Regions from separate parts of the Rhodovulum sp. P5 genome, predicted to be linked through region 2. Evidence: riboswitches for the same ligand, from Rfam matches in the RefSeq annotation. Region 2 holds a riboswitch; each other region holds the start of a gene.

The links. A riboswitch is a leader RNA that binds a small molecule or an ion and turns the genes downstream of it on or off. The one in region 2 is predicted to bind cobalamin.
Region 1: it holds a riboswitch for cobalamin, as region 2 does, so the genes downstream of both, RGUI_RS07675 (TonB-dependent siderophore receptor) here and RGUI_RS06600 (cysteine-rich small domain-containing protein) in region 2, are expected to answer to the same signal.
Region 3: it holds a riboswitch for cobalamin, as region 2 does, so the genes downstream of both, RGUI_RS07655 (MotA/TolQ/ExbB proton channel family protein) here and RGUI_RS06600 (cysteine-rich small domain-containing protein) in region 2, are expected to answer to the same signal.

What each region holds. Positions count from the first base shown of each region.
Region 1 covers NZ_CP015039.1:1,564,817-1,574,850, forward strand. The annotation lists gene RGUI_RS07665 (biopolymer transporter ExbD) at 1-62, shown strand, start outside; gene RGUI_RS07670 (TonB family protein) at 228-914, shown strand; cobalamin riboswitch at 989-1,193, shown strand; gene RGUI_RS07675 (TonB-dependent siderophore receptor) at 1,329-3,275, shown strand; gene RGUI_RS07680 (ABC transporter substrate-binding protein) at 3,278-4,111, shown strand; gene RGUI_RS07685 (iron ABC transporter permease) at 4,111-5,100, shown strand; gene RGUI_RS07690 (ABC transporter ATP-binding protein) at 5,097-5,855, shown strand; gene RGUI_RS07695 (adenosylcobinamide amidohydrolase) at 5,852-6,511, shown strand; gene RGUI_RS07700 (MurR/RpiR family transcriptional regulator) at 6,522-7,394, opposite strand; gene RGUI_RS07705 (N-formylglutamate amidohydrolase) at 7,560-8,288, shown strand; gene RGUI_RS07710 (TRAP transporter small permease subunit) at 8,285-8,791, shown strand; gene RGUI_RS07715 (TRAP transporter large permease subunit) at 8,791-10,034, shown strand, end outside.
Region 2 covers NZ_CP015039.1:1,344,190-1,354,223, reverse strand. The annotation lists gene ychF (redox-regulated ATPase YchF) at 1-667, shown strand, start outside; gene cobD (threonine-phosphate decarboxylase CobD) at 863-1,834, opposite strand; gene cbiB (adenosylcobinamide-phosphate synthase CbiB) at 1,853-2,794, opposite strand; gene RGUI_RS06605 (hypothetical protein) at 2,791-3,645, opposite strand; cobalamin riboswitch at 3,737-3,921, shown strand; gene RGUI_RS06600 (cysteine-rich small domain-containing protein) at 4,041-4,394, shown strand; gene RGUI_RS06595 (cobyric acid synthase) at 4,519-5,973, opposite strand; gene RGUI_RS06590 (cobyric acid synthase) at 5,970-7,484, opposite strand; gene RGUI_RS06585 (hypothetical protein) at 7,731-8,054, shown strand; gene cobF (precorrin-6A synthase (deacetylating)) at 8,027-8,770, opposite strand; gene cobA (uroporphyrinogen-III C-methyltransferase) at 8,763-9,494, opposite strand; gene RGUI_RS06570 (cobyrinate a,c-diamide synthase) at 9,491-10,034, opposite strand, start outside.
Region 3 covers NZ_CP015039.1:1,554,756-1,564,789, forward strand. The annotation lists gene RGUI_RS07610 (adenosine kinase) at 1-414, opposite strand, end outside; gene nth (endonuclease III) at 411-1,055, opposite strand; gene RGUI_RS07620 (phosphoribosylanthranilate isomerase) at 1,104-1,757, opposite strand; gene RGUI_RS07625 (bifunctional helix-turn-helix domain-containing protein/methylated-DNA--[protein]-cysteine S-methyltransferase) at 1,898-2,746, shown strand; gene RGUI_RS07630 (OmpA family protein) at 2,856-3,515, shown strand; gene RGUI_RS07635 (FadR/GntR family transcriptional regulator) at 3,598-4,368, shown strand; gene RGUI_RS07640 (aminotransferase class V-fold PLP-dependent enzyme) at 4,484-5,617, shown strand; gene RGUI_RS07645 (universal stress protein) at 5,773-6,627, opposite strand; gene RGUI_RS07650 (SulP family inorganic anion transporter) at 6,641-8,125, opposite strand; cobalamin riboswitch at 8,377-8,589, shown strand; gene RGUI_RS07655 (MotA/TolQ/ExbB proton channel family protein) at 8,627-9,337, shown strand; gene RGUI_RS07660 (biopolymer transporter ExbD) at 9,334-9,714, shown strand; gene RGUI_RS07665 (biopolymer transporter ExbD) at 9,719-10,034, shown strand, end outside.

The sequences.
Region 1 (10,034 bases), 220 kb from region 2:
TGCTCCCGCAACTCGCCGCGCTGGGGCTGCGCGACGTGTCGCTGGTGACGTCGCGGCCATGACACGCTGGCTGGAAGCGCCGGTCTTTCTTGGCCTGGCCGTCCTGCTGCACCTCGCCGCGGTCGGCCTTCGCCCCGGCAACGGCGGGTCGGCCGGGGGTGGCGACGGGGGATGGCCCACGCCTCGATCGAGGCCGCACCGGCCGAGTTGGCGGCCCTTGTCGACGCGTGGGAAGACCCGCCCGAGGCGGTCCAGACGCTCGCCGCACCGAACGCGCCCCTTGCGCTGCCTCACCTTCCGGACAGAGCGGACGCGTTTGTCGAAGCGTCCCCGCCGCTGGCCGCCCTTCCCGCGCCAAGCGCCCTGCCCTCCATCGCGGCGCCGGACACATCCCCCACCCCGGCCGTGCCAGCCCCTGCCAAGCCCCTGCCGCAGCCGCAAGCCGAACCGGCCGACGCCCCGCCCATCGCCGCCCCCGTCCGCAGGCGCGGCCACACGCCGCCCCCGCGACCAAGGCACCAACAGCCGCGCCTGCGGCGGCACCGCAACGGGCCGCGGGAACCGGGGGCAAGGGGCATGCCGGGCGCGCCGCGTCCCCGGCCGCATCGACGCTGTCAGAGGCCCGCGCCCACAGCCTGATCGCGAAATGGGGGGCCGGGATCAGGGCCCGTGTCGAACGGCGCAAGCGATACCCGCGCGCAGCGGGCCGTGCCGCGGGCACCGTGACCATCGCCCTGACCGTGGCCCCCGACGGGCGCCTGCAAAGCGCCCATATCGCGCGCACCTCGGGGCACCCGGCACTCGACGCGGCCGCCCTTGGCGCGGTGCGCGCCGCCGCTCCCTTCGCACGGGCCGCGAAAGGGCTGACCGACAGCAGCTACCGCTTTACCCTGCCGATCCGGTTTGCACCGTGAAGGTTCGCGGGATGCAGCCATGCCACAGTTGCATGACAGGCGCGGTCCCCCCTTGGCGGCCCCGGTGATTCTGCGCAATATGCGCCCGTTCTGGTCCGCGCGGTTCGCCGCGTGGTGAAAAGGGAACACGGTGCGGCGCCCGGTGCGCCAAGTCCGTGACTGCCCCCGCAACTGTAAGCGGAGAGCAGCGCCGACAACGCCACTGCGGACCCCCGCGGGAAGGCCGGTGACTGCGACGACCCGCGAGTCAGGAGACCTGCCGGAACGGCTCACCCGGTTCCCGTGCGGGGCGCGCGGCGGACGGCGGACCATTCCGCAGTGGTGGCGACGAGAGCCGTCAGCGGAACGGGCAACCCCTTCCGAAGACATACACAATAGAAGTGCAGCCTTTGGTTGCACAGTTCGGGGGAAGACATGAAAACCACCCTGCTTGCCGCCGGCGCGACCCTGCTGGCCGCCGGACCCGCCCTTGCCCAGCAGACAGACCCCTTCACGCTGGACGAGATCATCGTCGGCGCCGGCCTGACACCGATCGAAGCCGCGCGTTATGGCCGGGCCGTGACCGTTGTCACCGCGGAAGAGTTGCAAGAGCGCCAGATCCGCTATGTCACCGATGCGCTGCGCGCCCTGCCCGGCGTCGCCATCAGCCAAAGCGGCGGGGCCGGTACGGCCACCGCGGTCCGCATGCGCGGGTCTGAAAACAACCACGTCCTTGTCCTGATCGACGGGGTGGACGTGTCGAACCCCTCCACCGGGGCGTATGACCTGTCGAACCTGCTGGCCGATGATATCGAACGGATCGAGGTTCTGCGCGGCCCGCAATCCTCGGTCTACGGGTCCAACGCCATCGGCGGGGTGATCAACATCGTCACCAAGACCGCCAGCATGCCGGGGTTCGAGGGGACCGCGACCGTTGGCCTTGGCACGCAGGAAACGGCTGGCGCAAGCATCGCCCTGCGCTACACAGGTGACCGGGCGCGGTTCTCCTTCTCGTCAGCGCGCCGGGTGACCGATGGCTTCGACATCTCCAACGACACCGATGGCAGTGCCGACGGCACCGCGAACACAACGCTCAATGCCCGTGCCGAATTCGACCTGACCGAGGATATCACCATCGGCGCCACGCTGCGCCGGACCGAACAGGTGTCGGACTACGACGCGTTCAACTGGGGCGCGGCCAGCGCCGAAGACCTTGTCACCGATGGCGCCTATCAAAGCGATGTCACCAACATCTTCGGCGCGCTTCACGCCCGGGCCGATGCGTGGGACGGACGCTTCCGCAGCGAATTGCGCTACAGCGCCGGGGACATGGACACGATGCACACGCTGTCGGGAACGCCGACGTCTGACTACACCACGACGCGCACGGATCTGAGCTATCGCGGCAGCCTGGCCCTTGACGGGGCGGACGTGGAGAGTTCTGCCCAGGTCCTGAGCGGTTATATCGAACGCAAGCGCGAGACGTTCCAGAACAACGACGCGACGCTGGTCTTCGACGCCTCCATGCTCGACAAGCAATCGCGGACCCTTCTGGGATATGTGCTGGAATATCGCGGGTCGTTCCTGCAGGACGCGCTGACGGTGCAGGCCACCGCACGCCATGACGACAACGACGATTTCGCCGATGCCGATACGTGGTCCCTCGGCCTGTCCTACACCCTGCCCAACCAGACCACGCGCCTGCATGCCTCGGCCGGGACCGGTGTTCAGAACCCCACCATGTACGAACAGTTCGGCTATAATCCCGGCATGTGGAACGGCAATCCCGATCTCGAACCGGAAAAGAGCAAGGACTGGGATATCGGGATCGAGCAGCGTTTCCTGGGGGATCGCGGTGTGATCGACCTGACGTATTTCCGCTCTACCCTGACCAACGAGATCTCCAGCACCTATGATGTGAACACCGGCATCTCCACCCCCTATAACGAGGATGGCCAGAGCGACCGCGAGGGGATCGAACTGTCGGCGGAATACAGTTTTGACAACGGCCTGACGCTGGGGGCGGGCTACACATGGCTCGACGCGACCGATCCCGATGGCGAGGTCGAGGTGCGCCGGCCGGAGCGGGAGCTTGGCCTGCATGCCTCCTATCTGCTTCCCAACGACAAGACCTTGATCGGGGCCGATCTTCGTCATGTCTCGGGGCTGTGGGATCTGGACTATACCGCCGCCTCGCTCGGGGCGAACCGGATCAGGCTGGACGACTACACCGTGGTCAACCTGACGCTTCAGCATGAAGTGAACGACCGGCTGACCCTGACCGCCCGGATCGACAACCTCTTCGACGAGGACTACCAGGAGATCTACGGCTATGACGCGCCCGGCCGATCCGTCTATGCGGGCCTGACGGCGCGCTTCTGACGATGCGTGGCTGGCTGCCCCTTGCTGCCGCCTTTGGCCTCGCCCTGTCCGGGGCGGGGCATGCGGCACCCAGCCGGGTGGTGTCGATGAATCTGTGCACCGATCAGCTTGCCCTGATGCTGGCCGCGCCGGGGCAACTGGTGTCCGTCTCCGTCTTCGCGAAACAGCCCCAGACCTCGGTGATGGCCGAAGCCGCGCAAGCCTATCCCAACAATCACGGGCTGGCAGAGGAGATCTATCTGCTCAACCCCGATCTGGTGGTCACCGGGCAGTTCACCGGGCAGGACACGGTGTCGATGCTGCGCCGGCTGGGGGTCCCGGTGGTGACCATGGCGCCGGCCTATTCGCTGAACGACATCCGCGACCGGATCACCGAGATGGGCCAGCATCTGGGGCGCGAGGAAACGGCGGCAGAGATCGTGGCACAGTTCGATGCCGATCTGACTGCCCTGACCGCAGATAGCCCGGACGAGCGGCCGCGCGCCGCGGTCTACACCGCGCAGGGCTATACCCCCGGCCCGAACAGCCTGTCGGGCGCGATGCTGGAGGCCGCGGGCTTCGACAATCTGGCGACAGAGCTTGGGCTGAGCGTCGGCGGGCGCATCCCGCTGGAACAACTGGTCATGCTCGACCCCGATCTGGTGGTTTTGCCGACACCTTGGCCGGGCGCCTCCCGGGCAGAGGATATCCTGACCCATCCCGTCCTGAAGAAACTGCAGGCGCGCGCCGGCACCGCGCCGCTCGCCGACCGGGACTGGGTCTGCGGCACGCCCCATGTGCTGCGCGCCATCGCCGGGCTGGTCGCGGCCCGCAAGACGCTGGAGGATGCACAGTGATCGGCTATCGCCTTCTGCTCGCCGCGCTTGGCGCGCTGGTCGGGGCGCTTTTTGTCGCCTCGCTCGTGCTCGGGCCTGCCGACATCGCACCGGGGCAAAGCCTGCACGCGCTGGTCTTCGGCGACTCCGGGCCGCTGACGCTGGTGATGCGGGAAATCCGCCTGCCGCGGGCGATCCTTGCGGCGCTGGTTGGCGCCAGCCTCGGGCTCAGCGGCGCCGCGCTTCAGGGCTATCTGCGCAACCCGCTGGCCGAACCGGGCCTGCTCGGGGTCAGCGGGTCGGCCGCCCTTGGCGCGGTGGTGTCGATCCAGACCGGGGTGACCGCAGGTCTTTCCCTCGCCCTGCCCTTCGCCGCGCTTGGCGGGGCGGCCGTGTCGGTTGCGCTGCTGTTACTTCTGGCGGGTCCGCGCGGCGGGTCGCTGACGCTGATCCTTGCCGGGATCGCGATCTCGGCCCTGGCCGGGGCGCTGACCTCGCTGGCGCTGAACCTTTCCCCCAACCCCTTCGCCGCCAGCGAGATCGTGTTCTGGATGCTGGGCTCGGTCTCGGACCGCTCGTTCGTCCATGTCGCGCTGGCGCTGCCCTTCATGGCCGCCGGGGCCGCGCTGGTTCTGCCGCTGGGGCGCGGGCTGGATGCGCTGACGCTGGGCGAGGATGCGGCAGAGGCGCTGGGCATCCGGCTTGGCCGGCTTCGGCTGCGGCTGGTGACGGGCGTGGCTGCCATGGTCGGGGCCGCGACGGCAGTGGCCGGGGCCGTCGGTTTTGTGGGGCTTGTCGTGCCCCATCTGTTGCGCCGCGCAGTGGGGGCACGCCCGGCCCGGCTGCTGCCCGCCAGCGCGCTGGGCGGGGCGGCGATGGTGCTGGCCGCCGATCTGGCCGTGCGCCTGATCCAGCCGGACCGCGACCTGAAGCTTGGCGTGATGACCGCGATCGTCGGCGCGCCCCTGTTCCTGCATCTGGTCTATCGCACGCGGAGGGATCTGGAATGACGCTTCTCGCGCTTGACGGGCTGACCGTGCGGCGGGGCGATTGCCCGGTGGTGGACGGGGTTTCGCTCTCCGTGGCGCCGGGGGAGGTCGTGGGGCTGGTCGGGCCCAATGGGGCGGGCAAGACGACACTGATGCGGGCCGCCCTTGGCCTTCTGCCCCATCGCGGGCAGTCCTCTCTGGCCGTGCTGCCGCCCATCGACCGTGCCAGACAGGCCGCGTGGTTGCCGCAGTCCCGCGAAATCGCGTGGCCCGTGACGGTGGAAACCCTTGTCGCGCTGGGACGACACCCCCATGGCGGCGGGGCGCCTGCCGCCGACAAGGACGCCATCGCCCGCGCCCTTGCACGGATGGACCTGACCGGCTTCCGCAACCGGATCGCCACCCGGCTGTCGGGCGGGGAACAGGCCCGCGTTCTGCTGGCCCGCGCGCTGGCACAGGACACGCCGCTGTTGCTGGCCGATGAACCCATCGCCGGGCTCGACCCCGCGCACCAGCTTGCCACGATGGCGGTGTTCAACGATCTCGCGGCCGAGGGGCGGGGTATTCTGGTCTCGCTTCACGATCTGGGCCTGGCGGCGCGGTTCTGCACCCGGCTTGTTCTGATGCAGGCCGGTCGCGTGGTGGCCGAAGGCGCACCCGATCAGGTGCTGTCGGCCGAGCGGCTGGCCGATGTCTTTGCCATAACCGCCTGGCGCAAGGAAACGCCCGAGGGGCTGATCCTGCACCCGCTCTCCATCGCCGATCCCGCGCCGTGAAGGTCACCCATCGCGCGCCGTGGCTGATCGCCGATCTGGGCGCCCCGCACCGTGTGCTGAGTTGGGCGCTGAACCGTCCGGGATTTGTGACCGCCCGGCGGATCGTCTTTCGCGAGGTCCGCAACCGGGATCTGCCGGTGGAGGTCGATGCGACGGCGTGGCTTCAGGCCGAACTGGCCACGGCGGGGCTGGCGGACGCGCCGGCCCTGCTGACCTCGCGCAGCGTGGCAAGCTTCGCGCAGACGCGCGCCGACATCGAACGGGTGACCGTGCACTGTCTGGCCACCGTGGGCCTGTCGAATTCCGAACGGGTCGGCCACCGGCAACGCTTCGACCCGGCGCGCTTTGGAACCATCAATATCGCGCTGTCCTGTTCCGCCGGGCTGACCGAAGCCGCCCAGATCGAGGCGATGACCATCGCCGCATCCGCCCGAACCGCCGCGATCATCGAGGCTGGGTTCGACCTGCCCGAGGGTCGGGCGACGGGCACCGGGACCGATTGCATTGCCTTGGCGGCCCCGCCGGGCGATCTGCCCTTTGCCGGGCTTCATACCGATATCGGAGAGGCGCTTGGCCGTGCGACCTACGATGCCGTGGACGCAGCCGCGGCGGACTGGCTGACCACCCGGCCCGACCTGCTGGGCGACGGCCCTTAAGGTCAGTATCTCAGGTGAACTTCCGGAACAGCTTGGTCCGGTCGAACATGTCGTCCAGCGTCTCCATCCGGGTGCGGGTTTCGGCCCATGTCCGTTCCTGCACGGCCGCCACGACGGTTTCGACCAGCAAAAGGGTCGAAATCGCGGAATCCCAAGCCGAGGGCACAACAGTGCGCCCCGTCAGGCAGTGCCGGGCAAGCACATGAACGGGAGAGCGCCACTGGTCCGTGAACAGCACGATCTCGGCCCCGCGGTCGGTCGCCATCTCGGCCAGTTTCAGCGTCGTGCTCTCATACCGGCGAAGGTCGAAGATCACCACAACGTCGCCCTCGGCCACGTCCAGCAGGTATTGCGGCCAGCCGTTGGACTGGCCTTGCAGATGCACGACACCCGGCCGCAGCATCTGGAGGTGCAGAAACAGATAGTCGGCCAGCACCCGGGTGATGCGCCCGCCCGCGACATGAACCCGCCGGTCCGGATCGGCCAGCAGATCGCAGGCCGCGTCGAAATCGGTCGGGTCGATCTGCGACAGGCATTGCCGGATATTGTCGATCACCGCCTCGGTGAACCGGTTCAGGATATGCCCGCCCGGGGCATGACCCGCCCATGTCTCCCGCCGGGCGATGGGGCCGGAGATCTTCGCCTCAAGCTCCACCCGCAGGGCCGCCTGGAAATCGGGGTAGCCGGCGAAACCCAGCTTTTGCACCATCCGCGCGACCGTGGGCGTTGAAACACCCGCGCTATGCGCAACCTGCGTGATCGAGCCCAGACCGGAGACCGGGTAGTTCGACAGAATCGTGTCGGCCAACTGCCGCTCTGCCCGTGTCAGCGTATCGAGCCGGGCGTTCAACCTTTCGGCGATGGTGTCGTCATGGTCCGGCACGGATCGGCCTCCTTTGCTCAATATAGCGTCAGGTGTGAATCGGCTGAAGAGATATTTTCAGAAATTCATTTGACAGGTCGAGTTCGCCTGAAGAAATCTGTTCGCGATGATGAGGGGCCGCGCGTGACGGAAATCGGGACGGACATATCCAGACACAGGCCACTTGTGCAGACCGGCGATGCCGCGTCTGACCTCGTGATCGTCTGCGAACATGCCTCTGCCGAAATCCCGCCGGACCTGAACGATCTTGGTCTCGACGCAGAACACAGGTTCAGCCACGCGGTATGGGACCCCGGCGCGCTTGGGGTGGCACAGGCGATGCGCGCCGCCCTTGATGCGACGCTGGTGGCCGCGACGGTCTCTCGCCTTGTCCATGACTGCAACCGCCCCGGCGGCGCGCCCGAGGCGATGCCGGCACAGACCGAGGTGATCGCGATCCCCGGCAATGCAGGGCTGAGCGCTGCCGACCAGGCAGAGCGGGCCCGCCGTTACTACGACCCGTTCCGGGGCGCGCTGGACCAGGCGCTTGCCGACCGGCCAAGGCCCCCGGTGCTGGTCACTGTGCACAGTTTCTCTCCGGTCTGGCACGGGCATCCGCGGGCGGTCGAACTGGGTATCCTGCACGATACCGACGACCGCCTTGCCCGGGCGATGCTGGCCGAGGCATCGGCGCAAACCGACCTGCGCGTCGCCGCGAACGAACCCTATGGACCGGAACACGGCGTGACCCATACACTGCGCCTGCACGGGGTCGAAAAGGGGCACGCGAACGTCATGCTGGAAATCCGCAACGACCTGATCGCCGACCCGACGACACAGACGGCGATGGGCCAGAGGCTGGCCGCCCTGGTGCGGGACGCCCTGACCGCCATGGGTCACGGGGGCCGGTCGTGACAGGGGTCATGCGGGGATATGTGCGCATCATCGATGCCGTGAACTACCGCATCGGCCGGGTGATGATGTACGGCATCTTCGTGATGATGGGGATCCTCTTGTGGTCCTCAATCTCGAAAACCTTCTTCCTGCCCTCGCTCTGGACGCTGGAAATGGCGCAATTCGCGATGGTCGCCTATTACATCATGGGCGGCCCCTATTCGATCCAGTTGGGATCGAACGTGCGGATGGACCTGTTCTATGGCCGCTGGTCGATCACCCAACGGGCGTGGACAGATGCCTTCACCGTTCTGTTCCTGATCTTCTTTCTTGGCGTGCTGCTTTATGGCGGGATCGACAGCCTGCTTTACAGCCTGCAATACAACGAACGCAGCCCGACGGCGTGGCGCCCCGTGCTGTGGCCGATCAAGTCGATCATGTGCCTTGGCCTGTTCCTGATGATCCTTCAGGCGATATCGGAACTCTTCAAGGACATCGCGCATATACGGGGCATTGAGATCTGATGTCCTATGAGATGATCGCCATCCTGATGTTCGCATCGATGATGCTGATGCTGATGACCGGCCAGCGGGTTTTCGGCGCCATCGGGGCGGTGGCCGCGATCGCGGCGCTGGCGCTTTGGGGCACGGGCGGGTCGGTCATTCCGTTCTCGGCCGCGATGAAGCTGATGAAGTGGTATCCGCTGCTGACGCTGCCGATGTTCATCTTCATGGGCTATGTGCTGAGCGAGAGCCGGATCGCCGACGATCTGTACAAGATGTTCCACGTCTGGATGGGGCCTGTCTCCGGTGGGCTGGCCATCGGAACCATCGGCCTGATGGTGCTGATCTCAGCCATGAACGGTCTGTCGGTCGCGGGCATGGCCATCGGGGCGACCATCGCGCTGCCCGAACTGCTCAAGCGCGGCTACGACAAGAAGATGGTGACCGGCGTGATTCAGGCCGGGTCGTCGCTCGGGATCCTTGTGCCGCCGTCGGTCGTGCTGGTGCTCTATGCGATGATCGCGCGGCAGCCGGTGGGGCAGCTTTGGTTGGCCGGCATCATTCCGGGCCTCGTCATGGCCGCGATGTTTGTGGCCTATATCTATATCCGCTGCCGGATCACGCCATCGCTGGGCCCCGCCCTGCCGCCGGGGGAGCGGGACGAGATCACCATGGGCGAAAAGCTGCGTCTGCTGAGCGCCGGCCTCCTGCCGCTTGCGATCTTCGCCGCGATGATGGTGCCCTTTATCAACGGCTGGACCTCGCTGGTGGAAAGCTCTGCCATCGGGGCGATCACCGCGTTTCTTGCGGCGGTCGTCAAGGGCCGGATGACGCGCGAGGTGTTCGAAACCTCGGTCCGGCAGACGCTGGCGATTTCCTGCATGTTCATGTGGATCATCCTCGCCGCCATGGCCTTTGGCGCGGTGTTCGACGGGCTGGGCGCGGTGCGGGCCATCGACAACCTGTTCACCGAACAGCTTGGCCTCGACCCGTGGATGATCCTGATCCTGATGCAGCTTTCCTTCCTGCTGATGGGCACGTTCCTTGACGACACCGCGATGCTGGTGATCGTGGCCCCGCTTTACGTGCCGCTGGTCAAGGCGCTGGGGTTCGACCTGATCTGGTACGGTGTGCTGTACACCATCACCACGCAGATCGCCTATATGACGCCGCCCTTCGGCTATAACCTGTTCCTGATGAAGGCGATGGCCCCCAAGGAAATCGGGCTGCGCGATATCTATTCGTCCATCGTGCCCTTCGTGAT
Region 2 (10,034 bases):
GCTCCAGAACCTCGTGCGCAAGGTGCGCGGCGGCGACAAGGAGGCGGTTCAGCAGGAACGCCTGCTGAACGCCGCCATGGCCGCGCTGGAATCGGGGCAACCGGCCCGCACGGTCGAGGTGGCCGAAGACGACGAAAAAGCATGGAACATGCTGCAACTGCTGACCGCAAAGCCCGTGCTTTACGTCTGCAACGTGGCCGAGGACGAGGCGGCAGAGGGCAATGCCAATTCCGCCGCGGTGGCGAAGATGGCCGCGGAACAGGGCGCGGCCAGCGTTGTGATCTCTGCCAAGATCGAGGAGGAGATCAGCCAGCTTGACGCCGAAGAGGCCGAGATGTTCCTGTCGGAACTGGGGCTGGAAGAGGCCGGGCTGGACCGGCTGATCAAGGCGGGGCACAAGCTTCTGGGTTTGCAGACCTATTTCACCGTCGGCCCGAAAGAGGCCCGGGCCTGGACCATCCCCGAAGGCACGCCAGCCCCCAAGGCCGCCGGCGTCATCCACGGCGATTTTGAACGCGGCTTCATCCGGGCAGAAACCATCGCCTATGACGATTTCATCGCCTGCGGCGGCGAGCAGGGCGCCAAGGATGCCGGCAAGATGCGGGCGGAGGGCAAGGGATACGTGGTCAAGGACGGCGACGTCCTGCACTTCCTGTTCAACACCTAAGCGGCTGCTGAAAAAGCCCACGACATGCGCCTGAGGTCGAGAGCGTTCGGAACACCGTCCCGACGCTGGCCCGGGCTGCGCCCACCCCGAGTTAGGCGCGGCCCTTTTTGCCTTGCGCCATCGTTGCTTACAAGGATCGGTTTTCTGTTGCGACGGCAGGATTTCTGGTTTTCAGCAACCTGATAAGGCGTTCCCCTAACGCAGCGCCGCCTCAAGCCGCGCCCATTCCGCCTCCGTTCCCGGCAGGCCAAGCCGAAGCCAGCGGTCGGAATAGGGGAAGATGCGCGACCAGATATGCGCCTGTGCCAATCGCATCTGCGTGGCCCGGGCATCGGGCGTGTCATACAGCCGGAAAAGCGCCGTCCCCCCGACAAGTGTCCATCCGGCCCGCGCCGCAAGGGCATCCGCCCGTGCCGCGTCCTCGCCCAGCCGCGCGATGCTGTCCGCCCGCCATGCATCATCGGCCAGCGCCTGCCCCCCGATATCCAACGCCGGGCCAGAGACCGCCCAGGGGCCTGCCTGTTGGGCCATCCGTCCAAGATGCTGATCTGCCCCCAGCGCAAATCCCAACCGCAGTCCGGCCAGCCCGTAGAACTTTCCGAACGACCGCAGCACGACGACATTGTCCGGGCAGGGGCCTGTCAGGACCGACAGGCCGGGATGCGGATCGGCAAAGCTTTCGTCGATCACCAGCAGCCCGACCTTTGCCGCAAGGTCGCGCAACGTGTCAGGGGCGGTCTGCCGCCCGTCTGGATTGTTGGGGTTGACCAGAATGCCCAACCCCGCCCCCGCCAGGTCACCGACCGTGCCGACCTGCACGATGTCGGCGCCGGCCGCGGTCAGGGCGGCGGCATATTCATTGTAGGTCGGTCCCATGATGCGCACGGGCCCCGCCGCCCGAAGGCAGGGCAATAGCTGGATCGCGGCCTGCGCCCCGGCCAAGGGCAAGATCGGCCAGTCGGTGCCATAGGCCCCGCGCGCCGCGACGATCAGGCGGTCGGTGTCCGCCCGGCCGGGAAGGGTGCGCCATGCCGCGGGCGCTGGGGCGGAAAACGGATAGGGCACGCGATTGATCCCGGTCGACAGGTCGATCCAGTCCTCCGGCGTGCCGCCATGTCGTGCGCATGCGGCGGTCAGGTCGCCGCCATGGTCCCTGTGTTTTGTCATGGGGGTGTCTTTGCCGGTTCAGGCCGCAAAGGCAAGCAGCGCAAGGCCAGCGGCCAGCATCCCCATCGCCCGCAGGTACAGCGACAGGCCGCGGTTCAAATCCCGCGCGTCCGGATCCGGTGCGCCCGCGTTCAGCCAAGGCTCCTCGCTCACCCGGTCGCAATAGCTGCGCGGGCCGGAGAGCCGCACCCCCAGTGCCCCGGCCATCGCGGCCTCGGGCCAGCCCGCATTGGGGGACCGGTGGGCGCGGGCATCGCGGCGCATCACGGCGACGGCGTGCAAGGGGCGCCCCGACACCGCGCAGAACAAGAACCCCGTCAGCCGCGCCGGGATCAGGTTGGCCACGTCATCCAGCCGTGCGGCCACGCGCCCGAAGTGCAGGTGGCGGTCATTGCGGTGCCCGATCATGCTGTCCAGCGTGTTGATCGCCTTGTAGCCCGCAATCCCGGGCAGTCCGAACACCACCCCCCAGAACACCGGCGCCACCACCCCGTCAGAGGCATTTTCGGCAAGGCTTTCCAGCGCGGCACGGGCCAGCCCGGCATCGTCCAACTGCGCCGGGTCGCGCCCGACGATCATCGACACCGCGCGCCGCGCGCCGGGCAGATCGCCCGCGGCCAAAGGTGCGGCGACCCATGCCACGTGATCGCGCAGGCTGCGTGTCGCAACCAGCGGCGCGGCCAGCAGTCCGGTCAGAACCATGCCAAGCACCCCCCCGGGCAGCAGCGCCGATATGGCAAGGGCCGGCAGTACCGCTGCGGCAACCGTCAGCGCCACGGTCACCGCCCCGCGCCGCCGCCGGGTGTCATCGTCCAGATCGGGCCGGTTCCAGCGCCGCTCCAGCCTGTCGATCAGGGCGCCGATCCATGTCACAGGATGCCCGATCCGTCGGTAAAGCGTATTGGGCCAACCGAAGGCGCCCTCGACCGCCATCGCGATAATCATCGCGGCTGCACTCATCCCCGCCCCCCTGTCCGGAACCGGATCACATGGCCAAGCCCCGCCTGTCGTAATGCCTCACCGGCTGCCGGCGGCGCGGTGCCGGGCGCGAACAACAGGCCGAGCGCTGTGCCCGTATGGGCCGCGACGATCCCAAGCGCGCCATGTTTGCGACCGACCGACCAAACCGGTGCCGGGTCCGGCCCGCCGCGCAGCGCATGGTTGCGGCGTGCGCTTTCGGTTGCCAACTCCGCCAGCACTGTGCGGGGGGGCGCCTTGGCCCAAGCCGCCACCAGATCCTCGATATCGGCAAAGCGCAAATCGGCGGGGTTGGTCCGCGTGCCCTGCCCGGCGAATCCGCCCACCACGTCAAAGGCCGGCAGGGGCGGCAAGTGTGCGATGATGCGGGCCTGCCGCGGTGCCCAGAGAAGACGCTCGGCTGTGTCATGCATCAGCGGATCGCTGGCGCCTTCCACCGCATGGCAAATGGCGGCTTCGGACGCCGGCGGGCGGGGGGCGTCGTCCAGGCATCGCAACGCCGCCAGCAGCGCGGCGGTGGATGCGCCCGCCCCGCCCCCCGGCGGCATCCGGGCCGCAATGCGCCAACGGCCGGAGGTCGAGCGCCGCCCCGTCAGCGCGAACAGCTCTGCCATCTGGCCCCGGCTCAGCACCCGCGCCGCCCCTTGCCACATGCCGAACCCCGTCCCGGGGTGCCATGTCGCGCGGACGCTCAGGGCCGGGCAGGGCAGCGTGATCAGGGCCACCGGCCCCTCTGCCCCCAGACGCCCCTGCAGCAGTTCGCCGAAATGGCCGGCGACGGTGGCGCGGCGGGGCTGGCGGATGGGGAACGGACGGACAGGCAGGGGGCGCATCGGGTTTCCAACTGTGGATCGTGCCGTGGGAATGGCATTCTCCCCCGTCCGATGCAACGGCCCGCCCTTGACAGACCGCATCACGATGCGATCTCTGGCGCAGCGGTCCGGTGCTTCCGACGGAAGTGAAAAGGGAAGCCGGTGCAATACCGGCGCTGCCCCCGCAACTGTAAGCGGCGAGCCTTTGCCCAGATGCCACCGGTTCCGTCCGGGAAGGCGGGCAAACAGGCCGAGACCCGCGAAGCCAGGAAACCTGCCGGATCGACGACGACCCAACCCCGGGCGGCGGGCCCGGCGGCAAGGCGGTATGCGGGCCCCGGGCACGCGCCCCTGCCGTCTGTCTTGCGCCCACTGACCCGCCCCATGTCGGGGCCAAGACCGCGAGGACCCGCAAGATGCAACCCAAGGACCTGACGGCCAGCGACGCCTTCAAGGGGTTCACCAATACCAACTGCCCGTTCATGCCCTGCCATCAGGGCGTGAAGCGGGAGTTCAACTGCCTGTTCTGCTATTGCCCGCTGATCGCCTATGAATGCCCCGGCCCTTACGAGGTGTATACCGACGCCAACGGGCTGACGCGGAAGGACTGTTCGGCCTGCACGCTGCCCCATGACGGCATCCTGCAATCGTGGAACTTCATCCAGCGCTGGCTGGAATATCCGCAGGTCTGGAACGGCAAGCCGCAGACCGAGCCGCCCACCCGCCGTCCGCGGCCCCCGGGCAAGGAAGACGACGGGCAGGAGGATTGAGCCCCGCCGCTTGGTTCTTCGCGCCCCGGTCCCCGATCCGGGGCGTCTCCCGGTTTGGTCGGACTTTGCGGCAGGGGCCGAAAGGTCGATCCGAAGGGTAACGCGGCGCGCGCGCGCTGCGTGCCTATCGTGCTATTGCAAGCAGGGCGTCGAGGTGCAGATCGGCCTCGATCTCGTCGGCAAAGGCGTCAAGCGCCCGGGTCAGCCGCGCAGCGTGGCTTGCCTGCGCCGCCTCAACCCCGATCCCGGACAGCCAGTGCCGCCGGAAGCTGTCCGACGCAAAGAGCCCGTGCACATAGCTGCCCATGACCGCGCCATCGTCCGAGATCGCGCCTTCGGGCGTCCCGCCCGGCCGCAGCCACGGGCGGGCAAGGGCAGGGCCCCGGCTGCGGCCCATATGCATCTCATAGCCGGTGATCCGTGTGCCGCTGAGGCTGTCATCGGCATCGACCTCCACCAGCCGCTTGTCGTCCGTGATCTCGGTTTCGAGGTCGAGCAGGCCCAGCCCCGGCGTGTCCCCGGCCGGTCCCTCGATCCCGTCCGGGTCGCAGACCCGGTGCCCCAGCATCTGGAACCCCGCACACAGGCCCACCACGCGACCGCCGCGCCGCAGATGGGCGCGAATGTCGATATCCCACCCTTCGGCCTGCACGGCCCCAAGCGCGGCCCGCGTGGTCTTGGAGCCGAGCAGGAGGACAACCCGCGCCTCCGCCGGGATCGGCTGGCCCGGTCGGACCCACTGTACCGACACGCCCGGTTCCGCCGCCAGCGGGTCGAGATCGTCGAAATTGGCGATCCGCGGCAGTTCGGGCACGGCGATGACGCAGGCGCCCGGTTCGCCCATGGTGCGGCCAAGGCCCAGCGAATCCTCCTCCGGCAAGCGGCGCGCGGCGTCCGACCAGCGGACGAGCCCCAGAACGGGCCAGCCGGTTTCGGCCCGGATATCGTCGGCCGCGGGAGCGAAGACGCTCGGGTCGCCGCGGAACTTGTTGACGATGACGCCGGCCACTCGTGCGCGCTCGGCATCGGTCCACAGCCGGTGATGGCCGATCGCCGCCGCGGTGACGCCGCCGCGAGAGTCGTCGCCCACCAGAATGCAAGGCAAGTCCGCTGCCTCCGCCAGCCCCATGTTGGAGATGTCCTGCGGGCGCAGATACCGCTCCGCTCCGCTGCCCGCGCCTTCGATCAGCACCAGGTCATGGGTGGCCGACAGACGGTCGAGGCTGTGGCACACCTGCGCGCGCAAGGACGGTTTCAACGCCTGATAGGCGGCGGCTGAATAGCGCCCCTGCACGCGCCCCTGCACGACCACCTGCGCATCGACATCCGTTTCAGGTTTCAGCAGCACCGGGTTCATATGCACCGAAAGCGGCACGCCCGCGGCGCGCGCCTGCAGCGCCTGCGCGCGCCCGATCTCTCCGCCATCGGCGGTGACGGCGGCGTTGTTCGACATGTTCTGCGCCTTGAACGGCGCGACGCGCATGCCGCGGCGGGCATAGGCCCGGGCCAGACCGGCGACCAGCAGGCTCTTGCCCACATCCGACCCGGTGCCCAGCACCATCAGCCGCCGGGCGGTCATCGGGCCAGCGCCAGCAGCGCGTCGAGATCCAGATCGGTTTCCAACTGGTCGGCCAGTGCGTCCAGCGCGTCGTCCACTTGTGTCTCGTAGTCCAGCCCCGAGGCCGCACCGCCCATCTGTTTCAGCCAATGGCGGCGGAAAGCATCGGCTCCGAATATCCCGTGCACATAGCCGCCCATAACCCGGCCGTTGTCCGACACCGCGCCTTCGGCCGCCCCGTTCAACCGCAGCCACGGGCGGGTCAGCCCCGGCCCGTCGGTGCGGCCCATATGCATCTCGTACCCCGTGACGCGGGCGCCGCTGAGCGTGTCCTCGGCGTCTACCTCCACCAATCGCTTGTCCCCGCCGATGGTCGTCTTGATATCCAGCAGGCCAAGGCCGGGGGTTTCGCCCGGCTCTCCCTCGATCCCCTCGGGGTCGCGCACGACATGCCCCAGCATCTGGAAGCCCGCGCAGATGCCGACGACCCGGCCGCCGCGGCGGATATGGGCAAGGATGTCGATGTCCCATCCCTGTTCGCGGAGCGAGTCTAGCGCGGGCCGCGTGGTCTTCGATCCCGGTAGCAGCACGACATCCGTCTCCGCCGGGATCGGCTGACCGGGCCGGACCCAGCGCAGGTCGACCCCGGGTTCGGATGACAGCGGGTCGAGATCGTCGAAATTCGCCATCCGCGCGATCTGCGGCACCGCGATCACCAGCCCCTGACCGGTGGCGGTTTGCGGGCGTTCGAGCGCCAGCGCGTCCTCGGCGGGCAGGTGGGTGGCTGCATCGAACCAGCGCGCGACGCCCAGCAGCGGCCAGCCGGTCGTTTCGGTCATCGTCGCGCAGGCGGGTTCGTAAAGCGAGAAATAGCCGCGGAACTTGTTGACGATATAGCCCTTGATCCGTGCCCGTTCGTCTTCTGTGTGGAGCAGCCAGCTTCCCACCACCGCGGCCATCGCCCCGCCGCGGTCATTGTCGGTCAGCAGCACGACCGGCAGATCGGCCTCTTCGGCCAGCCGCATATTGGTGATGTCGCAATGGCGCAGCCATGTCTCCGTCCCGGCACCCGCGCCCTCCACCAGCACCAGGTCGGCGTCGGCGGCGACACGGGCGTAGCTGTCGATCACCGCGGGCAGAAGCATGGGCTTGAGGTTGTGATAGTGCCGCGCGGGCCAGTTGCCCAGGGCCCGCCCCCGCAGCACGACCTGAGAGCCGACCATCGCCTGCGGTTTCAGCAGCACCGGGTTCATGTGGATGGACGGTGCCAACCCCGCGGCCCGCGCCTGCAACGCCTGCGCGCGCCCGATCTCCCCCCGCGGGCTGTCGCCATCGGGGCCCGGGGGCAGGTCACTGTCCACCGTCACCGCGGCGTTGTTCGACATGTTCTGCGCCTTGAATGGCGCGACCTTCAGGCCCCGCCTTGCATAGGCCCGGCACAGGCCCGCGACCAGCAGGCTCTTGCCCACGTCGGAACTTGTGCCCTGGATCATCAGCGACCGGCCCCGGCGTGCCGGGGGCGGTGTCAGCATCGGCACGTCGAGATCGGGCAGGGGCGGGGCGTCGTCGTCGGGCGGCAGGTCGAGTGTCATCGCGCGTATCCTTTTCCGCCGGGGCACATGGGCCGACCGCGCAGTGGTGTCAAGCCGATCAGTCGGGCGGGGGCGACCCATCCCGGCGGGACCCGGTGGCGACAGGGCGCAGGCGGCACATCGCCTTGGCGGTGGTTTCGGTCTATCCTACTCCCGTTCCGTCAAGCTGATCGAAAGACCCGCCCCATGATCCGCGCTTTCCTTGTGATGACCTGTCTTGCACTGTGCTCCCTTCCCGCTGCCGCACAGGCCCCTGCCGGGCCGCCGCCGGGGGCGAGCCTGTTTCCACCCGCCGGCCCCGCGCCCGTGGCAGGCACCGCCCCGCGCGGGTTGAGCGAGGAGGACAAGGCCGAGATTGCCCGGATCGTGCGGGCGGAGACAGAGGCCTTGCGCGCCGACCTCGCGGCCCTTCAGGACCGCCGAGATCTGCAAACGATCCTCGGCGGCATCGGCTACGGCGTGGGCCTGGTCGGCGTCGGCTTCTATGTCGCCGCCCGGCGCAGAAGGTAGATATCCATGATCCAGCCATGGGCGGCGCGGGCCTGCTCCCTCGCATCGATGATCCGGGGCCCCGTATCGGCCAGCGGGCCGGAGAACGTGATCTCGTTGTTCATCCCCAGATAAGCGCCCCACCAGATCGACAGACCGGCCGGATCCAGCGTCTGGAACGCACAGCCGCCGTCAAGCATCACGGCAACCGTGTCTACGCCTGTGGGCCAGCCGCCCTCGCGCAGACGTCGCCCGGTGGTGACCAGAAACGGCGCGCCGACCTCGTTCAGGGGAATGCGGTGCGCGGCGCAGAGCGCCTGTAGCGCCGTGATGCCGGGGACAACGGTGATATCGGGGGCAGGCGACAGCCGCCCCGCGATGCGCAGCGAACTGTCGTAAAGGGACGGGTCCCCCCAGATCAGCAGCGCGACGCTGCGGGCGCCGGGATGTGTCGCAGCGGCATCGCTCCATGCCGTCGCGATGGCGTCGTGCCAGTCCGATACGCCCGACAGGTAGTCCCCGGAAGCATCGCGAACGGGCAGGTCGAATTCCACGATGCGCGAGTCGTCCTCCAAGACGCGGGCACAGATTTCGCGCCGCAGGTCGGCCAGATCGGCCTTGTCGTCCCCTTTGCGCGGGATCAGGATCAGGTCGGTCGCACGGATCGCCGCGATCCCCTGCTGGGTCAGGTGGTCGGGATTGCCGGTGCCGATGCCGATCAGCGTCAGTTCATCCATCGCCCGCCTCCTCTGCCAGCGGTCCGTAAAGGATCAGGGCGGGCGCGGGCGACGGGCTGCCCGTCAGCATCTCTGCCAGCCCGGCAATCGTGCTTCGGGTCAGGCTTTGCGCCTGGGTCGTCACGCCCTCGGCCAAGAGCGCCGGTGTATCGGCGGGCAGGCCCCGGGCGGTCAGCGCCTCGGCCAGCGCGGGGAAGGTGCGCCGGCCCATATAGACGACTGTCGTGGCGCGCGGATCGGCCAGCGCGGCAAGGTCGATGTCCTCGGGCAACTGGCCTGTCACGTCATGGCCGGTGACGAACTGAACCCGCCGCGCGGTCAGCCGCCGGGTCAGCGGAATCCCCGCCGCCGCCGCCGCGGCACAGGCAGAGGTGACGCCGGGGATGATCTCGTACCCGATGCCCGCGGCCGAAAGCGCCGTGATCTCCTCCTCCAACCGCCCGAAAAGCCCCGCATCGCCGGATTTCAGGCGCACCACGCGGGCCCCGCGCACGGCATGATCGACCAGCAGCCGGTTGATCTCGTCCTGCTTGGGGGAGGGGCGGCCCGCGCGCTTGCCCACGGCCACCAGATCGGCCCCGGCGCGGATATGGGCAAGGATCGGGCCGGAGGACAGATCGTCGAACAGCACCGCATCGGCGTGCTTCAGCCGGTCGACGGCCTTCAGGGTCAGAAGCTCCGGATCGCCGGGGCCGGAACTGACGAAACTGACGAAGCCGGTCATGCGGGCGCCTCCGCGATCAGGTGGAAGAAGCTGCCGGTGACCGTGCCGCGGGAGGATCCGGTTTCGGGCACCGGGTTGCCGCTGGCATCGGTGACGCGGGCCAGCGGCGCGTCGGGCTGGTCGAGGATGGTGGAGTAGTGGAACTCATGCCCGTAAAGCGTCGTTCCGGCGTCCTGTCCCGGCATCGCTGCGGTCAGGTGCGCGCGGCGATAACCCAGATGCAGCCGCCGCCGCTGATAGCTGGTGACAAGGCCCAAAAGGCCCGTCATCGGGTGGCGCGTGCCATCGGCATCGATCAGCGCGCGGCCCAGCACCATGTAGCCGCCGCATTCGCCGTGGACGGGTTTCGTTTCCGCATGTCTGCACAGCCCTTCGCGGAACGTCGACGCCTGCGCGATCCGCCCGGCATGAAGTTCGGGATAGCCCCCCGGCAGCCAGACCAGATCGGCGGACGGATCGGGCGCCTGGTTGGCGAGGGGGGAAAACGGCAGGATTTCGGCCCCCGCGCGGTGCCAGCCCTCCAACAGGTGCGGGTAGCTG
Region 3 (10,034 bases), 210 kb from region 2:
CTCGGTCACGCCGAGATAGGTGTTCATCGACCGCTCACCATCGGGGGTGACCAGAACGATGCAGCGGCCGGTTTCGCCCTCTGCCCCGTTGGGTGCCATCGGGGTTTCGTATTCGGCCCCCTGCGCGCGCAGGTCATGGGCAAAGATCGCGCCCAACTGGTCGTCCTTGACCTTGCCGACATAGGCGGTGCGCCCGCCCAGATGGGCGATGCCAGCGATGGTGTTCGCCGCCGACCCGCCCGAGATTTCCTGCGCCGGGCCGATCTGGCCGTACAGGTGCACGGCCCGTTCCATGTCGATCAGTTGCATGATGCCCTTCTGGACGCCGTGGCTTTCCAGAAAGCTGTCTTCGGCATGGGCGAGAACGTCGACCATCGCGTTTCCGATGCCGACAACGTGGTAGGGTTTGGTCATTCTGTCTTGTCCTCACAGGGGCAGAGATCGCGGATTAGGCAGTTGGGGCACATCGGCTTGCGCGCCTTGCAAACGTAGCGGCCGTGCAGGATCAGCCAGTGATGGGCGTGGCGCTGGAACTCGGCCGGGATATTGTCCTCGATCGCGCGCTCGACGATATCGACGGTCTTGCCCGGCGCGATGCGGGTGCGGTTGCCGACGCGGAAGATGTGGGTATCGACCGCCTGCGCCGGCAGCCCCCACCACATGTTCAGAACCACGTTGGCGGTCTTGCGCCCCACGCCCGGCAGCGCCTGCAACGCCGCGCGGGACGACGGCACCTCACCATCATATTCGTCGACGAGGATCCTGCTGAGCTTCAGCACATTCTTCGCCTTGTTGCGGTAAAGCCCGATGGTCTTGATATGCTCGATCAGACCTTCTTCCCCCAGCGCCAGCATCGCCTCTGGCGTGTCCACCTTGGCAAAAAGCGGGCGCGTCGCCCTGTTGACGCCCGCATCGGTCGCCTGCGCCGACAAAGCCACGGCCACCAGAAGGGTGAAGGCGTTCACATGTTCCAGTTCCCCCTTCGGCTCGGGCTCCTCGGCCTGAAAGCGGGTGAAGATCTCTTTGATCGTGTGATAGTCGAGCGGCTTTGCCATGGCGGTTCGTATGCCTGCTGGGGACGCCGGGGGCAAGATGCGGATCGGCTATGACCCGTTGGCCGCCCGCATGAAGGCCCGCAGCTTGACCTCATCCAGCTTGCCATCGGTTCGCACCCCCGAACACAGATCCAGCCCGAACGGGCGCACCTGTTCCACGGCTTGCCGCACGTTGCCCGCAGTCAGACCCCCGGCAAGAAACACCGGCCGCGGGCTGGCCGCCACGAAATCCCGACTGATCGACCAGTCATGGGGGCGCCCCGTTCCGCCGAGTTCCGGCACCGAGGCGCCCGGCCTGCCGGAATCCAGCAGGAAGGCATGAACGAAGGGCGCGTAATGCGGGATCAGGTCCAGCGCGCCCCGATCCTCGACATGGATCACCTGCACCCTGCGGATATCGGGACGCAAAGTCATCAGCGCACGGGATTCCTCTGGCGCGATGTGAGAGACGATCTGAACCGTCGAGGGGCCCGTTCGGTCGATATGCGCCGCAATCGCCTCCGCCGTGGTCTCGGCCGTCAGCATGAAGGTCGCAACCGGTGGCGGGACGAGGGCCGTGATCTCGGCAATCGCATCATCGGAGATCGGACCGGGCCCAGAGGGCATGGCCGCAACCAGCCCGAGGGCATCTGCCCCAAGGCGTATGGCAAGCATCGCTTCCTCGGGCGTGGCGATACAGCAGATCTTGATTCTGACACGCATGGCGGCAGGCTAGCGGCCTGCCAGGTGCCGATCAATGTGCAGGCGCTTTTGCACGGTTCCACCCTCACTTTGGCGCAGGTTTCGGGTCGCCGCGCACGCCTCTCCCGCCTATCCTTGATCGCGCAAAAGGGAGCGGGACCATGCCGAGAGACGAAACCGAGGGCTACCATTTCGCGGTCATCCGCCGCGCCATCGACCGGATCGACGCAGCCGGGGGCGAGGCGCTGTCGCTGGAGGCGCTGGCCACCGAAATGACCATGAGCCCCGCACATTTCCAGCGGGTGTTCAGCCGCTGGGTCGGCGTCTCTCCCAAGCGGTATCAGCAATACCTGACGCTCGGCCACGCGCGGTCGCTGATGCGCGACCGCTTCACCACGCTCGCCGCCGCAGACACGCTGGGCCTGTCGGGATCGGGGCGGCTGCACGACCTGTTTCTGAAGTGGGAGGCGATGAGCCCCGGCGACTACGCACAGAAGGGCGCGGGGCTGACCATCGCCTATGGATATTTCGACGGCCCCTTCGGCGACACGCTGGCCATGGCCACCGACAAGGGCCTGTGCGGCCTTGCCTTCACCGAGGAAACCGGGCGCGACGCCGCCTTTGCCGACATGGCCGCGCGCTGGCCCGAGGCCCGGTATGTCGAGGCTCCCGAAAACCTTGCGCCGCTGGTCGCGGCTGCCTTTGCCCAATCGGGCGAGGCGCGGCTGCACCTGATCGGCGCCCCGTTCCAGATCAAGGTGTGGGAGGCGCTTCTGTCCGTGCCCTCCGGCCATGTCACCACCTATTCCGAAATCGCGCGCGCCATCGGCAACCCCCGGGCCGTGCGCGCCGTGGGCACCGCGGTGGGGCGCAACCCGATCAGCTATCTCATTCCCTGCCACCGGGCCCTGCGGAAGACCGGCGCCCTTGGGGGCTATCACTGGGGCCTGCCCGTCAAGCGCGCGCTGCTGGCCTGGGAAGGGGCCCGGGCGGATGCCGAGGCCGGCTGAACGGGCGCCGAACCGCCGCCCGTGAAATCTGCTCCCTCGCGAAGCCGGGCGGACTGGCCTATATTAACGGGGTAAACCGCAACGAAGCGGACAGGGTAGGAGAGCAGACATGACCCGTGCAAGACATCCCGTCATCCTTGCTGCGATTGGCGCCATCGGCCTGAGCGCCTGCGTGGACACCACCTCGGGCGATTCCAACAGCAACCTCAAAAGGGGCGCGGCCATCGGGGCCGGTGCGGGGGCGCTGGCCGGCATGATCGCGACCGGCGGCGGCAAGCACGATGCCCGCGACGCATTGGTGGGTGCGGCCATCGGGGCCGGGATCGGCGCGGCCTTCGGCAACGAACTGGACAAGCAGGCGCAGGAATTGCGCGGCAACCTTGGCGATGACCGGATCTCTGTCGTGAACACCGGGTCGGAACTGGTGGTTACCATGCCACAGGACATCCTGTTCGCGACCGATAGCGCGGCCCTGCGCCCGGACCTGCAGGCCGACCTGCGCGTGCTGGCCAGCAGCCTGAACGACTATCCGCAGACCACGGTCGACGTGATCGGGCACACCGACAACACCGGCGCCGCAGCCTATAACCAGGACCTGTCCGCCCGCCGGGCCGCATCGGTATCCGCCGTCCTGACCCGTTCGGGCGTCGCGCCATCCCGCGTGCGGGCCTATGGGCGCGGAGAGGACCAGCCCGTCGCCTCCAACCTCTCGGCGTCGGGCCGGGCGCAGAACCGCCGGGTAGAGATCATCATTCGCCCGATGGCCTAAGCCGCCCGGCGCAAGGCCCAGCATTTGCCATTGTTCCCGCTCCGAAGCGGTCATATATTTTGACCGGTTCGGAGCAGCCAACATGCCATTTCAGAAAATCCAGCCCGAAAAGCTCTCTCATGCCGTGGTGCGGCAGATCGAGTTGCTGATCCTGCGCGGTATCCTGCGCCCGGGCGAGCGCCTGCCGTCAGAGCGCGACCTGTCGGAAAAGCTGGGCGTTTCCCGCCCCTCCCTGCGCGAGGCGATTTCCGAATTGCAGGACCGTGGCCTGCTGGTCAGCCGGGCCGGGGCGGGCGTCTATGTGGCCGAGGTGCTGGGCGCAGCCTTTTCCGACGCGCTGATCCGGCTGATGGGCACCCATGAGGAGGCGCTGTTCGACTACATCGCCTTCCGGCGCGATCTGGAAGGGCTGGCCGCCGAACGCGCGGCGCTTCTCGCCTCGACCACCGATCTGCAGGTCATCGGCGCGATCCTTGCCAAGATGGAAGCCGCCCACGACAAGCGCGACCCGACGGACGAGGCGCGGCTGGATGCGGAATTTCACCTCGCCATCATCGAGGCCAGCCACAACGTGGTCATGCTGCACATGATCCGGGCGATGTTCGATCTTTTGCGGCAGGGCGTGTTCTACAACCGGCAGATCATGTTCGGCCAGCGCACGACCCGCGACATGCTGCTGGACCAGCACCGCGCGATCAACGATGCCCTGCAGGCCCGCGACCCCACGGGCGCCCGGACCGCCGTGGAACGGCACCTCGACTATGTCGAAGAAGCGCTGAGCGCGCAGCTTCAGTCCGAACGGAACGAGGCCGTGGCGCGCCAGCGGCTGGAACACGAACTGGGCAAGACCTGACCGCCGGTTCCCCGGGCCTGCATCGGGCCATGTGGAACCAGCGGCGGCTTTTTGACTGGCGGACCGGCGTTCCGGGTCCTAGACGTGATAGGGAAAATTCAGAGGAGGTCCCGCGTTGCCCGGCTTGCGTCCCGATGTCGATCCCGATGGTCTGAGCGAATTCTCGGTGGTCTTCACCGACCGGTCCCTGAACCACATGTCGGCCAAATTCCAGGGGGTCATGCGCGATATCTCCGCCATGCTGCGCGAGGTCTATGGCGCAGAGGCCGTCGCATTGGTGCCCGGTGGCGGCACCTTCGCGATGGAGGCCGTGGCACGCCAGTTCGCAACCGGGCGCCGCGCGCTGATCGTGCGCAATGGCTGGTTCTCCTACCGCTGGACGCAGATATTCGAGGCCGGCGGCTTTGCCGCGGACACGACCGTCGTCATGGCACGCCCCGCCGGCAACATACCGCAGGCACCTTTCGCGCCGCCGCCGATCGAGGATGTGATCGCCGCGATCAGGAACGACAAGCCGGAAGTCGTCTTCGCCCCCCATGTCGAGACGTCCTCGGGCATCATCCTGCCCGACGACTACATCACGCAGATGGCCGCGGCCGCGCACGAGGTCGGCGCGCTGATGGTACTCGACTGCATCGCGTCGGGCTGCGTCTGGGTGGACATGTCGAAAACCGGCGTGGACGTTCTGATCTCGGCCCCGCAAAAGGGCTGGTCGGCCTCCCCCTCGGCGGGGATGGTGATGCTGTCGGCCCTTGCGGCCGAACGGCTGGACGGCACCGCGTCGAATTCCTTCGCGATGGACCTGAAGAAATGGCGCGCAATCATGAAGGCGTATGAGGATGGCGGACATGCCTATCATGCCACCATGCCAACCGATGCGCTGGTGGGGCTTCGTGATGCGATGACAGAGACCAGGGCGATGGGCTTTGACGCCGCGAAAGACGCGCAATGGGCACTGGGCAATGCGGTGCGCGAGATGCTGGCCGGAATGGGCGTGGTTTCAGTCGCGGCCCCGGGCTTTGGCGCGCCGGGGGTGGTGGTGTCGTTCACCAGCGACCCGGATATCCAGAACGGCCGCAAGTTTTTGGCCGAGGGGATGCAGATCGCCGCGGGCGTGCCGTTGCAGGTGGGTGAGGGTGCCGAGTTCCGGACCTTCCGGCTCGGTCTCTTCGGCCTCGACAAGCTGGCCGATGTGGACGCGACGCTGGCCCGCCTTCGCCCGGTGCTGGAGCGGGTGCTGGCGGGCTGAGACCGGCCGCCCGTGCGCCTGACCATTTCAGTCTGAGGATAACGGCCAGAGCAACGCGCGAAGGTGCGCGATCGACGGGCGAAGGCGCGGCGGCCTTCGGCCAGCTTCCTTCGCCCGGTTCTCGATCAAAGGCGGCAAGAATGCGCGGTGCACGCCTACCGCATCAGGACGACCGGCACCTTGCAGGAGCGGATCATCTCCGTCGTCGTCGAGCCGATGACCATGGTCCGGATGCGGGAATGACCATAGGCGCCCATCACCAGCAGATCGATCCCGCCGGTCTCGACCAGCTCTGCCAGCGCCTTGTCGGGGGCGCCCTTCAGGGTGCGAACCTCGGCCTCGTGCCCACCTGCGTTCAAGGTCGCGCGCGCATTGTCCAGCGCCTTGCGCAGGTCCGCCGATTCATGGCCCACCGTGGCCACCACGACCTCCAGCCCCGAAAACAGCGGGTCGCGCGCCACGTAGTCGACCGCCTTCATCGCGGACACGCCGCCATCATAGGCGATCAGCACCCGCTTGATGGGTGCGAACGCCCGGTTTGCCACGAAGACGGGCTTGTGGCTGGCGCGCACGATCCGCTCGAAGTTCGACCCAAGATGCGGGCTTTCCAGCCCCGCGGCCTCCCCCCGTTTGCCGATCACGATCATGTCGGCCACGTCTTCCTTCTGCTCCACCGTGTTGACGATGTCGTCATGGCGCAGCCGGGTGATGACATCGGCCACCCCCTCGCCCTCGATCAGGGCCTTGGCATCTTCCAGGATCGCGCGGCCCTGCGCCTGAGACAGTTTCGCGTGCTGCTCGTCCAGGTCGGACAACTGCTTCATCAGGTTGGACCGCGCCCCCAGCCGGATCGAGCCTGACAGGTCCCGCTGCCCCTGCGCCCGGCGCGGGTCGAGCACGTGGTAGAGTTTCACCTGCGCCCCGGTGCGTTTCGCGATCCACGCCACATGGCGGCACACGCTTTCGGAATAGGCCGAGCCGTCGACCAGCGCCATCAGAATACCGGACATTTCCCTTACCCCCTCAGTGCCCCAGCAGGTCTTCCATCGCGCCGGGCTTGTCATGCACGCCCAGCTTGTCGACGATGGTCTCGGATGCCTCGTTCATGCCCCTGATCTCGACCTCGGCGCCCTCGCGCCGGAACTTCAACACCGCCATGTCAAGCGCTGCAACGGACGAGACGTCCCAGATATGGGCGCGGCTGACATCGATGGTCACGCGCTCCAGCGCCTCCTTGAAGTCGAAGGCCTTCATGAACTCTTCGGTCGAGGCGAAGAAAAGCTGGCCCTCGACGACATAGGTGCGTTCGCGCCCGTCCGGCGAAATCTCCGACGTCACGCGGAAAAGCTGCGCGATCTTGGCCGAGAAGAAGATGCCCGAAAGCAGCACACCCACCAGCACCCCGATGGCGAGGTTATGGGTGTAGACCACGAAGAACACCGTCGCCAGCATCACGATGGACGACGACCGGGGATGGTCGCGCAACTGCCGGATCGAGGACCAAGAGAACGTCCCGATCGAAACCATGATCATGATCGCCACCAGCGCGGGCATCGGGATCTGGCCCACCAGATCGCCCAGCACCACGATCAGGAACAACAGCATCGCGCCCGCGGTGAACGTCGAGAGCCGCCCGCGCCCGCCGGATTTCACGTTGATCATCGACTGGCCGATCATCGCGCAACCCGCCATGCCGCCGATGAACCCGGTGCAGGTGTTGGCGATGCCCTGCCCGATGCATTCCTGGTTCCGGTCGCTGGTCGTGTCGGTCAGATCGTCCACGATCGTCTGGGTCATCAGGCTTTCCAGCAGCCCCACCGCCGCGACCCCGATGGAATAGGGCAGGATGATCTGCAGCGTTTCCAGGGTCAGCGGGATGTCGGGGATCAGGAACACCGGCAGCGTGTCGGGCAGCGCGCCCATGTCGCTGACCGTGCGCACATCAAGGCCCAACCCCATGCTGACGATGGTCAGCACGATGATGGTCACAAGCGGCGAGGGCACCGCCGTCGTCAGCAGCGGGAACAGGTAGATGATCGCAAGCCCCGCCGCGACCATCACATAGGTGATCCACGTCACCCCGATCAACTCTGGCACCTGCGCAAGGAAGATCAGGATCGCCAGCGCGTTCACGAAGCCGGTGATGACCGATCGCGAGACGAAGCGCATCAGGTGCCCCAGCTTCGCAAGCCCCGCCCCGATCTGGATCAGCCCTGCCAGCACGGTTGCGGCCAACAGATATTGCAGACCGTGCTCCTTCACCAGCGTGACCATCAGCACGGCCGTTGCCGCCGTCGCGGCCGAGATCATGCCGGGCCGCCCGCCGGTGATCGCCACGATGACCGCGATGGAGAAGGAGGCGTAGAGCCCGACCTTGGGGTCCACGCCCGCGATGATCGAGAACGCGATGGCCTCGGGGATCAGGGCCAGCGCCACGACAAGCCCCGCAAGGATGTCGCCGCGCACATTGCCGAACCACTGGTCGCGATAGGCGTAAAGTGCTTTCATGATCTCCCCGCTGGTGGGGCGCCGCAGCCCCGCTGAGGCGGCTGACGCTCTGGGTTGTCGATGGTCCGGACCACTGGCGCGCAAGGCGGCCGCCCGGTGAAACACCGGACCCGGGCGAGTCGCGCCTTGGATACAGAAGTTGCGCCCGAAGGCAAACCGGCAAAGGCGGCCGTTTCCCGCGCGGCCCCCGCCGGATTGCCCATCGGCGCGGCGCATCCGCCCTTTTCCGATTTACAGACAGGCCCCGGGTTTGATAGCTGCAAGGTGATGGTTTCCCGATACGGACCTGTCCGCCGGGAAAAAGGGAATGCGGTGCGGCGCCCTACGATGCGCCAAATCCGCAACTGCCCCCGCAACTGTGAGCGGAGAGCAGCGCCGATCATGCCACTGCGACAGATCGCGGGAAGGCCGGCGCTTGTGAGGACCCGCAAGTCAGGAGACCTGCCATCGCATCGCAACCCGAACCCGGGGCGGGGCGCCCCGGCAGGAGGCCGCAACGCCATGGACATACCCTCTTCTCCCTTCGCCGCAGCCCTTGGCAGACCGTTCGCCGATCTTGCGGCGCTCTTCGACAAGGGCGGCCCCGCGATCTGGGCCATAGCCGCGCTTTCGGTCGTGACTGTCGCGCTGGTCCTGTGGAAGACGTGGCGCTTGCTGTCATCGGGGGCGTTTTCGGGCGGGCGGCGCACGGCGCAGGCGGCCGCACTCTGGCAACAGGGGAACCATGACGCGGCGCTGGCGCTGGTCGAGGGGCGCCGGTCGCTTCGGGCGCGGATGGCCAGGGCCGCGATGCGGGCCCTGCGCGATCCCGGCCTGAGCATCGAGGCCGCCGAGGCCGAAACCGGCCGCGTGGCCCGCGCACTGCTGAGCGAGGCGCGCACCGGTCTGCGGTCGCTGGAACTGATCGCCACGGTCGCCCCCCTGCTGGGGCTTCTGGGCACCGTGATGGGCATGATCGGTGCGTTTCAGGCGCTGGAGGCCACGGGCAACCGCGCCGATGCCGCGGTACTGGCCGGCGGCATATGGGAGGCGCTTCTGACCACCGCGGCGGGCATGGCCGTGGCCATCGTCGCCTCTGTCGCGCTGGTGTGGTTCGAAAGCATCGCCGAACGGCTGCGCCATGACATGGAAGACGCCGCAACGGTGATCTTCCTGCGGGCAAGGCCGCGCGCCGCGCTCGTGCCGGGCAGACGGCCCGACGCCGCGGCATGAGTTTCTCCTTCGGGGCGCCCCCGCGCCCGCGCCGGCCCAATCTGACGCCGATGATCGACGTGGTGTTCCTGCTGCTGGTGTTTTTCATGCTCGCCTCCCGCTTCGGTTCGGACATGGTTGTGCCGCTGACCCTTGCCGGGACGGGCGGCACCTATGCCGGCCCACCCCGGCTGGTCGATATCCACCCCGATGCGCTGTCCCTGAACGGCGTGGCCGTGGATGGGGCGAATATCGCGGGGCGGCTGGCGCCACTGATGTCCTCCGACGCCGACATGGTCGTCCTCCGGGCACGCGACGGGGCCGATCTGCAGCGGGTCATCGCGGTGATGGAACGGCTGGAGGCCGCCGGGTTCAGCCGCCTGGTGCTTGTGGAATAGGCCCATGCTGATCCCTGCCCCCCCGCGCCCGCCCCGCCGCGAGATGGTCCTGCCGATGATCAACGTGGTGTTCCTGCTGTTGGTCTTTTTCATGCTGGCGGCGCGTGTTGCCCCGCCGGACCCGTTGCCGGTGACCCTGCCGGAGGCTGCTGCCGGCGATCCGGCCGACGGCCCGCTTGTCCTTCACCTCGGTGCGAACGGACAACTCGCCTTTCGCGATGCGATGGGGGAAGACGCCGCCCTGACCGCCCTTCGCGTCGCGCTGGGCGATGCCGAACGCGATGGCCCGATGCCCAAGGTGCTGCTGCGCGCAGACCGCG